2 regions of the Peribacillus sp. NPDC097197 genome follow, and region 2 is predicted to be linked to the other one. Evidence: a T-box and tRNA genes for the amino acid it is inferred to sense, from the RefSeq annotation. Region 2 holds a T-box; the other holds one or more tRNA genes.
What was found. The T-box of region 2 lies ahead of ileS (isoleucine--tRNA ligase). A T-box ahead of a tRNA ligase gene usually reads a tRNA of that ligase, here a tRNA-Ile.
Positions count from the first base shown of each region.

Region 1: it has a tRNA-Ile gene. The T-box ahead of ileS (isoleucine--tRNA ligase) is inferred to sense a tRNA for this amino acid. The anticodon was not compared.

Region 1 is NZ_JBNNST010000007.1:21-7,072, forward strand. It holds partial or broken rRNA gene ACQKL6_RS10690 (23S ribosomal RNA) at 1-69, shown strand, start outside; rRNA gene rrf (5S ribosomal RNA) at 189-304, shown strand; tRNA gene ACQKL6_RS10700 (tRNA-Val) at 314-389, shown strand; tRNA gene ACQKL6_RS10705 (tRNA-Thr) at 405-480, shown strand; tRNA gene ACQKL6_RS10710 (tRNA-Lys) at 503-575, shown strand; tRNA gene ACQKL6_RS10715 (tRNA-Leu) at 589-670, shown strand; tRNA gene ACQKL6_RS10720 (tRNA-Gly) at 679-753, shown strand; tRNA gene ACQKL6_RS10725 (tRNA-Leu) at 766-854, shown strand; tRNA gene ACQKL6_RS10730 (tRNA-Arg) at 864-940, shown strand; tRNA gene ACQKL6_RS10735 (tRNA-Pro) at 951-1,027, shown strand; tRNA gene ACQKL6_RS10740 (tRNA-Ala) at 1,046-1,121, shown strand; tRNA gene ACQKL6_RS10745 (tRNA-Met) at 1,153-1,229, shown strand; tRNA gene ACQKL6_RS10750 (tRNA-Ile) at 1,240-1,316, shown strand; tRNA gene ACQKL6_RS10755 (tRNA-Ser) at 1,337-1,429, shown strand; tRNA gene ACQKL6_RS10760 (tRNA-Met) at 1,533-1,606, shown strand; tRNA gene ACQKL6_RS10765 (tRNA-Asp) at 1,613-1,688, shown strand; tRNA gene ACQKL6_RS10770 (tRNA-Phe) at 1,696-1,771, shown strand; tRNA gene ACQKL6_RS10775 (tRNA-His) at 1,790-1,865, shown strand; tRNA gene ACQKL6_RS10780 (tRNA-Gly) at 1,870-1,943, shown strand; tRNA gene ACQKL6_RS10785 (tRNA-Ile) at 1,948-2,024, shown strand; tRNA gene ACQKL6_RS10790 (tRNA-Asn) at 2,036-2,110, shown strand; tRNA gene ACQKL6_RS10795 (tRNA-Ser) at 2,112-2,202, shown strand; tRNA gene ACQKL6_RS10800 (tRNA-Glu) at 2,206-2,277, shown strand; gene ACQKL6_RS10805 (ABC transporter permease subunit) at 2,468-2,677, opposite strand; gene hxlB (6-phospho-3-hexuloisomerase) at 3,121-3,678, opposite strand; gene hxlA (3-hexulose-6-phosphate synthase) at 3,687-4,319, opposite strand; gene ACQKL6_RS10820 (winged helix-turn-helix transcriptional regulator) at 4,529-4,894, shown strand; gene ACQKL6_RS10825 (TraR/DksA C4-type zinc finger protein) at 4,980-5,750, opposite strand; gene ACQKL6_RS10830 (1,4-dihydroxy-2-naphthoate polyprenyltransferase) at 5,889-6,812, opposite strand.
Region 2 is NZ_JBNNST010000005.1:122,305-129,356, reverse strand. It holds gene lspA (signal peptidase II) at 1-380, opposite strand, end outside; gene ileS (isoleucine--tRNA ligase) at 589-3,354, opposite strand; T-box leader at 3,444-3,691, opposite strand; gene ACQKL6_RS08890 (DivIVA domain-containing protein) at 3,755-4,270, opposite strand; gene ACQKL6_RS08885 (RNA-binding protein) at 4,356-5,129, opposite strand; gene ACQKL6_RS08880 (YggT family protein) at 5,282-5,548, opposite strand; gene ACQKL6_RS08875 (cell division protein SepF) at 5,555-6,022, opposite strand; gene ACQKL6_RS08870 (YggS family pyridoxal phosphate-dependent enzyme) at 6,038-6,715, opposite strand; gene pgeF (peptidoglycan editing factor PgeF) at 6,712-7,052, opposite strand, start outside.

The DNA of each region.
Region 1 (7,052 bases), on a different contig from region 2:
ATAGGTCAGAGGTGGAAGCGTGGCGACATGTGGAGCTGACTGATACTAATAGATCGAGGACTTAACCAACGCTTTTAAAAAATGAACACCTTCTAATATATTATCTAGTTTTGAAGGAATGAAAATTTCTTCTTGCTTTTTTTCAGAGACATGCTATAATAGTAAATGTCCTAAAAAAGTTAACAATGTTTGGTGGCGATAGCGAAGAGGTCACACCCGTTCCCATTCCGAACACGGCAGTTAAGCTCTTCAGCGCCGATGGTAGTTGGGGGTTTCCCCCTGTGAGAGTAGGACGCCGCCAAGCATATAATATGGAGGATTAGCTCAGCTGGGAGAGCATCTGCCTTACAAGCAGAGGGTCGGCGGTTCGATCCCGTCATCCTCCACCATTATTTTTTACACCTGCCGGTGTAGCTCAACTGGTAGAGCAACTGACTTGTAATCAGTAGGTTGGGGGTTCAAGTCCTCTTGCCGGCACCATTTTTTATAGTAAGACAAGCATGAGCCATTAGCTCAGTTGGTAGAGCATCTGACTTTTAATCAGAGGGTCGAAGGTTCGAATCCTTCATGGCTCATCATTTTTTTCATGCGGGTGTGGCGGAATTGGCAGACGCACCAGACTTAGGATCTGGCGCCGCAAGGCGTGGGGGTTCAAGTCCCTTCACCCGCATCATTCATGCGGAAGTAGTTCAGTGGTAGAATACAACCTTGCCAAGGTTGGGGTCGCGGGTTCGAATCCCGTCTTCCGCTCCACTTTTCGTATGTGCCGGGGTGGCGGAACTGGCAGACGCACAGGACTTAAAATCCTGCGGTAGGTGACTACCGTACCGGTTCGATTCCGGTCCTCGGCACCATCTTAATATGCGCCCGTAGCTCAATTGGATAGAGCATCTGACTACGAATCAGAAGGTTGTAGGTTCGACTCCCGCCGGGCGCACCATGTTTTTTTGCGGGAAGTAGCTCAGCTTGGTAGAGCACTTGGTTTGGGACCAAGGGGTCGCAGGTTCGAATCCTGTCTTCCCGACCATGTGATTTTTAATGAAATGGGGCCTTAGCTCAGCTGGGAGAGCGCCTGCCTTGCACGCAGGAGGTCAGCGGTTCGATCCCGCTAGGCTCCACCATTTTTTCAAAAAAGAAAACTTATATTATTTTGGCGGTGTAGCTCAGCTGGCTAGAGCGTACGGTTCATACCCGTGAGGTCGGGGGTTCGATCCCCTCCGCCGCTACCAATAAATATAAGGACCTTTAGCTCAGCTGGTTAGAGCAGACGGCTCATAACCGTCCGGTCGTAGGTTCGAGTCCTACAAGGTCCACCATAGAATTTTTTCTTAGCCACGGAGGTATACCCAAGTTCGGCTGAAGGGATCGGTCTTGAAAACCGACAGGGGAGTCAAATCCCGCGGGGGTTCGAATCCCTCTACCTCCTCCATTTTTTTTAAAAGCAACAAGTTGTTTTAAAACAACCTTACATATTAGGAAGTAAAAAAACTGTATTCATGAAAACTTGGTGCAAAATGATTCATTATTACCGTCGCGGGGTGGAGCAGTCCGGTAGCTCGTCGGGCTCATAACCCGAAGGTCGCAGGTTCAAATCCTGTCCCCGCAATCATTAGGTCCCGTGGTGTAGCGGTTAACATGCCTGCCTGTCACGCAGGAGATCGCGGGTTCGATTCCCGTCGGGACCGCCATTTTTTAGGCTCAGTAGCTCAGTCGGTAGAGCAAAGGACTGAAAATCCTTGTGTCGGCGGTTCGATTCCGTCCTGAGCCACCATTACAATTTCATATTACGGCGATTGTGGCGAAGTGGTTAACGCACCTGATTGTGGTTCAGGCATTCGTGGGTTCGATTCCCATCAGTCGCCCCATTTCGCGGGTGTAGTTTAGTGGTAAAACCTCAGCCTTCCAAGCTGATGATGAGGGTTCGATTCCCTTCACCCGCTCCAATATGGGCCTATAGCTCAGCTGGTTAGAGCGCACGCCTGATAAGCGTGAGGTCGATGGTTCGAGTCCATTTAGGCCCACCATATTTTATTGTTCCGCAGTAGCTCAGTGGTAGAGCATTCGGCTGTTAACCGAACGGTCGTAGGTTCGAGTCCTACCTGCGGAGCCATGGGGAAGTACTCAAGAGGCTGAAGAGGCGCCCCTGCTAAGGGTGTAGGTCGCGCGAGCGGCGCGAGGGTTCAAATCCCTCCTTCTCCGCCATTCGGCCCGTTGGTCAAGCGGTTAAGACACCGCCCTTTCACGGCGGTAACACGGGTTCGATTCCCGTACGGGTCATAAAAAGAAGCATACTTATGTATGCTTCTTTTTTATGACTGTTTTTCTTGAAGAGATGCGACAAGGTTGATGCAGTCTATTTACTTATTATAGATGTATTTAATCAATCCGATGTTTAATAAAGCTAATTCTATCTATTTAACCGATTGCGTAATGTGCATTCCTACCATAATGATCACTCCTATTCCTACTAATACTCTATCAATGTTAAGTTCGCTGAAGGCTGTGCAACAAAATAGCCTATTCCCCCCAGTGAAACAAACATTTCAGCAGCAATTACACCAACTAAGGACTGCCCGATTCCTAGACGTAATCCAGATACAATTTGGGGTAAAGAACCTGGAAGAGCGACCGTAAGGAAAGTTTGAAGCTGAGAAGCTCCGAAATTTGTACCATCCAGTAATTAGTCCGATGCCTATCCCTACGAAAGCAGCTAGAATGAATCCTACGAAAAAATTCTTAAGTGTGAATGCCAAATTTTCCAAAAGTACACCGCTTACAGCTAGTTGATATCCGACCTGTACCATTTGCAATGGAGAACTTAAAAATATAGGATTGATTACTCTAAATTGATAGAGTAACTCCCAAAAGTTGAGTACACTTAAGAAGCTAATCAAACCTATATAGGGTGGTCAGCTACATCGTAGGAGTCTTTTTTCTATAAGTTTGATGTTTCCCTCTATAAAGGAAGAGACCTTTTATTAGGATGGGCATATAATATGTCTTCCGTCACTGGACGGTATCTTAATTTATAGAATATATAGGAGCCTGTAATCCTTTTACAAAAAAAAGACCGCAAGTAAATTCAGAAGAATTTCTTGAGGTCTTTTTATATTTCACTTTTTACTCGAGATTTGCGTGTCGGCCATACATTTTATTCGTATCCAATCCCTTTTTATCCATTATCCTTAAAATGACGCTATCGAAGAAAAGTAAGAGAGTCTGCTCAAATAGAGAGCCCATCGGTTGGATTGTTTGGTAATCACCTTCCGACTGGTCTTTAGGTGAACCAGGTAGCTTTATTGAGAAATCCGCCAATTTTCCAATGGTCGATTCGGGGGAAATTGTTACGGTCGCAATGGTTCCACCGATGTTCGTTGCTTTCTCTGCTATGGAAATCAAACTTTTTGTTTCTCCCGAACCGGTTCCAAGGATTAAAAGGTCATCTTTTTCGAAGGTAGGGGTGACGGTTTCACCTAATACATATGCATCTATCCCCATATGCATCATTCGCATGGCAAAGGATTTACCCATCAGCCCGGATCTTCCTGCACCTGCTACAAAAACTTTCTTTGCTTCAAGAATCCCATTAACCAGTTGTTCAGCTTCTTCGTCAGCTATTAAGTCTACTGAACGACTTAGCTCTTGTATGATTTTAGCCATATATTGTGAAGTCTGCATGTTAAATATTAGCCTTGTTTAATTAATTCTTGTATTTGGGCAGCTGTCCCTTTAATATCGGCTTGTCCAGTGATGCCTCCGCCAACAATGATAAGGTCAGGTTGTACTTTAATGACTTCCGGAAGTGTATCTAATTTTATGCCGCCTGCAATAGCCGTTTTTGCATTCTTTACAACGCGTTTAATGGTTTGAAGGTCCTCAAAAGAGTTTTTTCCAACAGCTTGAAGATCGTAGCCAGTGTGCACACAGATATAGTCGACGCCAAATGCATCCAATTCTTTCGCACGTGTTTCAAGATCTTTCACAGCGATCATATCAACAAGGATTTTTTTGCCTTGTTTTTTAGCTTCTTCAACAGCCCCTTTGATGGACATGTCTTCAGCTGCACCAAGAATCGTGATGATGTCAGCGCCAGCTTCAGATGCCTTCATCACTTCGTAACCGGCTGCATCCATAATTTTAAGGTCAGCTAATACTTTTAAAGAAGGGAAAGCTTCTTTCATTTCTTTAACAGCCCGAAGCCCTTCATTAATAACTACCGGTGTACCGATTTCTACGATATCTATATATTCTTCCACCTGTTTAACCAATTCAATTCCTTCTTGAATGTTTACTAAGTCCAATGCCAATTGTAATTCCATTTATCCTTCACTCCCACTAGTATGTTTTAGTATGTTGCACAGTAAGTATGTACCTCTCACGTTCATTCAATGCACAGCAAGAAAATCATCTTGGCTATACAATGTATCATATACTAAGTATAATATTTTTGTTAGTACGCACTTTTATTATACATAGTGTTAAAAAGTATACTATGGGATTTAGGATTATAAATATGGAGGTAATTCAGATGACAAGGCTAGAGAATAAAACATTCAATTGTGAGAAGGAATTGACCCTTTCTGTTATAGGGGGCAAATGGAAGATGCTTATTTTATGGCACTTAGGCAAGCAGGGGACCAAGCGTTTTGGTGAATTGAAGGCACTTATGCCGGGCATCACTCAAAGAATGCTGGTTAACCAGCTTCGAGAGCTGGAAGAAGATCTTATTGTTCATCGCGAGGTCTATCCAATCGTACCTCCCAAAGTGGAATACTCTCTGACAGAACAAGGAGAAAGCCTGATGCCGATTCTTGATTCGATGTATAATTGGGGTAAAAATTATATGGAGAATGTCGTTGGAGGCCAAGAAGATAGTAAAGAGAGTATCAAGTAGAAAACGATTTCTTTTAAGCCTTATAAGGATAGCATTAAAAAAGTGCTGACCCCGTACAAAGTTCTGTACAAGGTCTGGCACTTTTTTATTTTTCATCTATATAGCTGTCTTTCTTCTTGTAAGGGATATTGCCCATTTTAGAATCAATCTTCCGGTCATCGAGCATGTCTTCGTATTCTTCTTTGTTCTCGTTGGATACGACTTGACGATTTTTCCCTTCTATATCATTGGCTGCATAACCTTCATAGTCTTCAGGGAATGTCTCGGTATCGTCTTCTGTATCATAAAGTTCGTTATAGCTTGTGCGATTATGCTGATAGTCTGCCGGAGTGTCTGATGTTCCGAATTGAGCGACTTCACCGAAACTGTCCTCTTTGACCGTATTTTCGTCGTCTGTATCTGAATGGCGCCTGTTCTCAAAGTTATCTCCCTTAGAAGGGATCAGGATATCTTCCTCGGCTGGCCTATATTCATCGGTCACGTCGTCATGGACTTTTTGTTCTGGTGTATGCTCGATACAATATAAGGTGGAAGGAACCACTTCAAGCCGTTCATATGGGATATCTTTGTCGCACTCCTTACAAACACCGTATGTTCCTTCTTTTATGGCTTCTAGGGCAAGATCGATTTTTCCGATTTCCTCTTCCGCGTGCTCATTGATGGCTTGATATCGTTCCTTGTCGAAAAGCTCGGTGCCTAAGTCGGCGGGGTGATTATCATAGGAAGAGATTTCGCCGGAAAAGTCGGTTTGTGACTGTTTGGTTACAGTCTCATCATTCTTGATTCTTTGTTGAAGCTGTTCTTTTTCACTTAACAGTTCTTCTTTTAATTTCAGGATTTGTTTTTCAGTCGCCATTGGTTTCCTCTCCTTTTATAAGTACGATTATGGTTTCATCGTTGTTTTTTGTGTAGTTATTAGTAAGTACCCGAATCAGCGGGGTGGGAAACAACGAAAAAACCCCATGCACCATGCACGGGGTTTAAAGATTTGCGTTTATTGAATGAAATAATGGATGAGTAAACCGATGAACATCAGTAAACCGAAGAACGTATTCGTTTGTGCCGTTGCTTTCATCGCTGGCACCATTGTGATGGCTTCCGTTTTACCTGCAAAGCCTTTGATGGCAGTCAGGGCCTTCGGAATGCTTAGGAAAGAAAGCAGGATCCAAGGTGTTACATCTCCCAAGAGAATCAGTCCGACAACCCACACATAACAGAATGCAAACATGACGGACATGAAAGTTAGTGCATTTTTCCTTCCCATAACGACAGGCATCGTTTTGCGGCCATGGGCCTTATCGCCGTCATGGTCCCGAAGGTTATTCGATAGATTGATCAACCCGACAAGAACACCGCTTGGTACGGCAATCAGGATGGCTAAGGAAGAAACTGTACCGGTCTGGATGAAGTAGGCGATCAAGATGATCAAGAAGCCCATGAATAGACCGGAAAAAAGTTCCCCAAATGGTGTGTATGATATCGGTAGCGGACCTCCGGTATAAAGGTAGCCGACCAGCATGCAAACAAGGCCGATAGCGGCAATCCACCAAGATGAAGCGGCGCAAATATAGATTCCTAGTAAAAGAGAGATTCCATACATGCTAAGGGCCAAGGTCATGATCAGTTTCGGGGTCATGCCATGACGGACGATACCGCCACCGATGCCGACTGATTCTTCGGTATCAAGGCCCCTTTTGAAATCATAGTATTCATTAAATAAGTTCGTTGCAGCCTGAATAAGGATGCTTGCAATCATCATGGCCGCAAATAATAGCCAATTTACGCCATCCTCTAACAAGGCAATGACGGTTCCAAGCAGGACGGGAACAAAAGCTGCGGTAAGTGTATGTGGACGAATTAACTCCCACCAGATTTTCCAGGTTCGTTTAAGGGGAAGCTCGTCGTATTCTGTGTGCATTATTTCTCTCCTCAAAATCATGATCAGTACCTTAAAATTATAACAAAGATTGAATTTGTTCACAAAAGGATATCCTATAAAATGTAGGAAAAGTGTTCGAGCGTGTCAAAGGGATTTGATGAGCCGGGACTTCCAAATTGAAGGAGATGCTACATCATTATCTAAGAATCATATAATAAGGAAAAAAGCTGGCATGATTTGTCGGTTCGAGGGTGGTTTTATTGACATGAGGTTAAACGG
Region 2 (7,052 bases):
ATATTAAATACCGGGAAACTATAGCTGAAAATATAAGTATGGACAAAGTCGACTACTTCCTGGCGAGCAACACGGTCAATGAAGTTTCCTATTGCCCCACCTAGCATAAGACCTAGGGAAACTCCAAGCAGACGGCTGTTCTTCGCCATTTTCTGAATATAATAGACGACTCCAATAATGACAGCGATGGTGATGATGTAGAAAAACCACATTTGACCTTGTAGAATTCCCCATGCTGCCCCACGGTTACGATGCGAGGTAATATATAGAAGGTTTTCAATAATTTCAATGCTTTCTCCGTACTCCATTTTTTTCACAATCATCCATTTTGTCAGCTGATCGAAAGCTATGACCAAAAGGGCAATTAAGTAATAAAACACATTTCTTCCCCCAAACTAATCAAATCTTCACTTTTGAATTGTAGCATAAACTAGAAATAATGACTAATACCAAAAGCATTACATCTAGCAGTTGGTGAAGAATATTAGAATAGAAAGGAACTTTATTCCGGTCTTTATTCAAATGCGCTCTCATTTCAAATAAAAAACCGGCTCCCATATTAACTGGGAACCGGTCGTTCTAAAATGATTAATTCGTATAATGCTCTTTCACGACTGTTGCACAGCGTGGGCAAAGTGTTGGATGTTCTTCCACTTGACCTACATCTTGAGAAACATTCCAGCAACGTTCACAAGTTTCTCCTTCTGCTTTAGTTACCAGGATGGCCATATCCTCAAGTTTAACAGCTTCGGATGGGGCACTGGCCACATCGCCCGCGATATCAAATTCGGATACGATGAATAACTGTTCAAAGCTCTCCTCGATACTATCAAGAAGATTCCTTGTCTCTTCGTTTACATAAACGGTCACTTTTGCGTTCAGTGATTTCCCGATTACTTTTTGGTTACGTGCTTCTTCCAATGCTTTCAGGACATTATCACGAACATGCATGAATGCCGTCCATTTTTCCTCAATCGCTTCGGCATTATCCACAGAGATTTCCTCAGGCATCAATGTCAACTGTACACTCTCTTCCGTTACACCCGGAATGAACGTCCATACTTCATCCGCAGTATGAGACAGGATTGGAGACACTAATTTCGTTAAGCTGATTAAGGACTCATAAAGGACAGTTTGGATTGCTAAACGGTCTTTCCCGTTTGGCGCTTCACAATAAAGAATGTCTTTAGCATAATCAAGATAGAACGAACTTAAATCCTGCGTACAGAAATTGTTGACCATATTATAAATGGTAGCAAATTCATAATTTTCATAGCCTTGTTTTGATTGAGTGATCAGCTTATTCAATCTTACTAGCATATATTGATCCACTTCACGCAAATCTTCTACCGCCACTTTATCCGTTTCCGGATTAAAGCCATCCAGATTTCCTAGTAGGAAGCGGAATGTATTACGGATTTTACGATACACTTCGGAAACCTGTTTTAAGATAGGATCTGAAACCCGAACGTCAGATTGATAATCAACAGAAGCAACCCAAAGACGTAAAATATCAGCACCAAGCTGGTTCATAACTTTAGATGGAAGGACCACGTTACCAATAGATTTACTCATTTTACGTCCTTCGCCGTCTAATGCGAACCCATGGCTAAGTACACCTTTATATGGTGCTTTTCCTGTCACGGCAACACCTGTTGAAAGTGATGAGTTGAACCAACCGCGATATTGATCGGACCCTTCAAGATAAAGGTCAGCCGGACGTTGAAGTTCTTCTCTTTCTTCAAGAACCGCTTGATGGGAAGAACCGGAGTCGAACCATACATCCATGATATCCGTTTCTTTAGTGAAGATACCGTTTGGACTTCCTTCATGTGTAAAGCCTTGTGGTAGAAGATCTTTTGCTTCTTTTTCAAACCAGATATTTGAACCGTGCTCACGGAATAATTCTGAAATATGATTGATTGTTTCGTCCGTGATGATTGGTTCGCCATTTTCTGCGTAAAATACTGGAATTGGCACACCCCATGCACGTTGTCGGGAGATACACCAATCTCCTCGGTCACGGACCATATTGAATAGGCGTGTTTCACCCCATGCCGGTACCCATTTCGTTTCTTCGACTGCCTTCAGCAAATCATCACGGAAGTCCTTGATTGAAGCGAACCACTGTGCAGTTGCACGGAAGATCGTCGGCTTCTTCGTCCGCCAGTCATGTGGGAATGAATGTGTGATGAATGTAAGATTCAACAGGGCTCCCACTTCAGTTAATTTTTCGGAAATCGCTTTATTTGCTTTATCATAGAATAATCCAGCAAACTCCCCTGCTTCTTCAGTCATGACACCTTTTTCATCGACTGGGCAAAGAACATCCAAGCCATATTTCTGACCGATGATAAAGTCATCTTCCCCGTGTCCTGGAGCTGTATGAACACAACCTGTTCCAGCTTCAGTCGTTACATGCTCACCTAACATCACTAGTGATTCACGATCATATAGAGGATGTTTCGCTACAGCACGATCCAACTCACTGCCTTTTACCGTTTTCTCGATAGTTGGGTTTTCCCATCCAAGCGTTTCTTTAACAGATTCCAATAAGGCTTCTGCCACTAAGTATTTTTCATTTTCCACTGCAACGACCACATAATTCAATTGTGGATGTAGGGAAATTCCAAGGTTGGCCGGAATCGTCCATGGTGTTGTCGTCCAAATGATGATTTTTACACCTTCATCAATGACACCTTTACCATCAGTCACTTCAAATGCTACATAGATTGAAGCCGAACGTTTATCTTGGTATTCAATCTCCGCTTCAGCAAGAGCCGATTCACTCGAAGGGGACCAGTAAACAGGTTTCTTCCCTTTATAGATATAGCCTTTTTTCGCCATTTCACCAAAAACCTTGATCTGTTGTGCTTCATATTCAGGCTTTAACGTAATATAAGGATTATCCCAATCCCCGCGAACACCAATCCGCTTGAATTGCTCACGTTGATTGTTAATCTGTACGTATGCATATTCTTCACATAGCTTTCTGAATTCAGCGACGCTCATTTCTTTACGGTTCACGCCTTTTTTAGTCAAAGCCGTTTCAATTGGGAGACCGTGCGTATCCCAGCCTGGAACATACGGTGCATGGTAACCGCTCATGGACTTAAAACGGACGATGAAATCTTTTAAAACTTTATTCAAGGCATGACCCATATGGATATCACCGTTTGCATATGGAGGTCCATCATGTAAAATGAATAACGGTCGCCCTTCAGTGTGCTCTTGCACTTTTTTATAGATGTCCATCTCTTTCCACTTTTCCTGAATTTCAGGCTCGCGCTTCGGAAGGTTGCCCCTCATTGGAAATTCAGTTTTAGGCATTAATAAAGTATCTTTATATTCCATTATAAAATTCCTCCATCCATCTATCCATAACTTCATTTGAGTTGATTGACCCGATTCGCAGACAAAATAAAAAGCCTTCTCATCCCTGAAAAAGGGACGAGAAAGCTTTGCTTCCCGCGGTACCACCCTGGTTAGAAAGATTCACAAAACGGCTGAATCCTTTCCTCTCGAGCATTCGTAACGTGAATGATACGCATCGTTTACTTGCTGCATAAGCAGGTTCAATTCAGAACTCAAGGGTGATGTTCAATTCCTTCTCTTATCCCGGGCTTACACCGTCCCCGGGTCGCTACATATAAGGATATGAGGAATTTACTGTCCCTGTCATCGTCTAATGTCATCATGAATAGTATTGTTAAAAAATTATATGCGAAAAAAGTGCTTGAAGTCAAGGAAACGTTTAATTTTCCTCATCTACTCCATCATTTAATTCTATTTCAGATGCATCCACTTCGTATTCAAGCAGATGATCCCAGTCGTCATTATCCAACAAATCGAGCTGTGCTCCGACAAGCATTTTAAAGCGAGTACGGAAAACCTTCGATTGTTTTTTCAAGTCTTCTATATCCATCGCTATTTTTCTTGCTTTCACAAGCGACTCATTGACAATCCGGTCAGCATTCTTTTCTGCTTCCTTGATGATCAGTTTGGCTTCTTTTTGGGCATTGCGCTTTAATTCTTCTGCAGCTTCCTGCGCGACAATGATAGACTTATTAAGCGTGCCCTCGATAGTCGTGAAATGACCTAAACGATCGAACGTCTCGTTCAATTTTTCTTCCATTTCTTTCTTTTCTCTTAGAATCAATTCATAATCTTTAATGACTTGGTCTAGAAATTCGTTAACCTCATCTTCATCATACCCTCGAAATACTTTACTAAATTCCTTGTTATGTATATCTATCGGGGTTAAGGGCATTGTTGCACCTCCAGAACAATTTCTACTCTATTACATTAAAACTCTATATTCGACAAAAAATATGTGAATCCTGCTAACAACTAAATTATTTTTTCCTACCTAATGAGATTCTCCACTTATCCTTTTTCGTTTTCCCATCGATTGAAGTGATTTTACATCGACCGAAACCCCTGATGGATAGAGTATCCCCCTCACGGCATTCTTCAGAAACGCTCTCCGTTTGCTTGAAATTAACCTTGGTTTTCCCCGACGATATCAACGTCTGGGCTTTTTGCCGGGAAATATTCAAAACAGCCGAAAGTACGCTATCAAGCCTTAATGAGCTAACGGTACTGACCTGCTCTTCCCAGTTGTCCTTCACCACAAGGATATCCTCAATCGGAATCCTTTTAATGGTTACGGAAGCATTGCCTATCTTATCCAGGTTTCCCGTAAGGTATGAATCCATTTCCCCTGTTGCAATAAATTGGACTTGCTCCTCTGTCACTATAATATCACCGAATTTTTCACGTTTTACCCCCAGTGACATCAAGGTTCCAAGTATTTGCCTGTGTTCAAGTGTAACAAATTTTTTTGGATAGGAGATATCATATAAGGAGATATTGAAATCAGATGATTCAGGAGAGTAGTAATCAGGATAAATGAGGGCACGTTTCCGTTCAACGAAATCACTCCCGCCGTGAAATTGCAGTAGCACATCCTGTTTGTTTCCTAATAGGGATGTGAGGATTTCCTGCTGACGCGGATCCAGAAAGTCAGAAAGTTTAGGAGCATAAGAATCTCTAACCTGGTCAATCCAATTCATTGCCTGGTCGATAAATTCCTTTTCCTCCGGCCTGAAATGTTGATATATACTCATGTAGAATGCATGCTCCTTACATATGGATAAATGGTTGTACACAAGAATGAATCGTAACTTACACCTTCGTTACTACTACACAGCCAAGAATTCACCTAGCTGTGTAGTTACTGGCCATTCTATTATTTTACGTCTTTAGTATGAACTACAAATCATCCGAATAAGCTTTGTAGATAAAAAATCCCATAATTCTTCGCAAAATTTAAAACCAACAAGGCTACAAGTGGTGATATGTCGATCATGCCGAGTGGTGGGATGAATTTTCTGAACGGTTCTAAATATGGTTCGCAAATCTTTACCAGGAATTGGCCAATCGATGTTTCCCGGGCATTAGGGAACCAAGACATTAATATGTAAACAATTAATGCCATTGAATAAATTTCAACTAAATAATATAAACCTTGAAGCACTAGAGCCATTAACCATTACCACCTCGCTTCTTCGTACTCCTTATCCACTTCAAAACCGGTAATATTACCGGAAACATCAACGTTATCCGGAGTACACAAGAATATGTCTGTACCGATTTTTTGGATATCCCCACTGATTGCATATACAGTGCCGCTTAAAAAGTCGATAATCCGCTTTCCTTGGTCATGCGGGATTCGCTGAAGATTTACAACGACTGCACGACGGTTTTTCAAATGGTCAGCGACATCCTGAGCTTCTGCATAAGCACGAGGCTCCAATAATACTACTTTAGAAGATTTTTGCACGCTTTGCAAACTTACTATATTTTGATTTGGATTATTTCCTGTAGAAGCAGGTGGGGTCTGCTGTTTTGCAGGCTTTACCGCTTTACGCTCCATCTCCTCTTCCTCCACCACTTCGTCCTTATATTCATACTCATCATCCAGCGCGAAATAGGATTTAAACTTTGATACGAATGACATCTTTTACGTACCTCCTTATAATTCTTCGCCTACCAGTGCAGTACCAATCCGAATCATGGTAGAACCTTCCTCGATGGCAATCATAAAATCATTGGACATCCCCATGGATAATTCCGAGCATGGAGCATGAGTCAATTCCGCTTTTTGAATTTCCAGTTGGAGGTTTTTTAATGTACGGAAGCAACCTCGGAGTACCTGTTCGTCCTCTGTAAAAGGTGCCATTGTCATCAACCCAACGACCTTCACCTTGTCAAAAGCCCCTAGTTCTTTAATAAATTCAAGCGTCGACTCTGGATTCAGACCGTGTTTAGACTCTTCACCAGAAACATTGACCTGCACTAAACAGTTTATCGGCTCTTTTGAACGTTTTTGTATTTCTTCTGCCAACGATATACGATCCAAAGAATGAATATAAGCAACTTTATCAATGACATTCTTAACCTTACGTGTCTGCATGGAACCGATATAATGCCAGTTCGGTGTATCCTTCAACACTTCATATTTATTCAATAAACCTTGATCGCGATTTTCACCTAAATCAGTGACACCGGCTTCCAATGCCTCTTTTGCCCTCTCGATGGAAACATATTTTGTAACCCCGATTAATTTGACATCTTCCCGATGCCTGCCACTATTTTTACACGCTTCATTTATTTTTTCTTCGATGTTTTTTAGATTTTCTGCAACTTTCATCGCTTTTCAAGATCCTCCTTCCAACCAATAAAGCTCATCAACCTACCACTTTTCCCATTATCCCGGCGATGGGAAAAAAATAAATCCTCATCACAGCTTGTACAATATGAAGTCACAGCAATCTGCTCCCTCGGGATTCCAGATTTCTCCATGATCATAGCGTTCAGTTCTTTAAGATCTAGTTGATATTGTCCTTCACTAATTAAATTATAGGGCTTCTCGTCATTTTCTTCCAGCAAATTCCGCACTAAATCTATGACTTTATCATCTACAACATAACATTTCGAACAAATAGAGGGCCCAACTACGGCAAATATTTCTGATGGTTTTATACCTT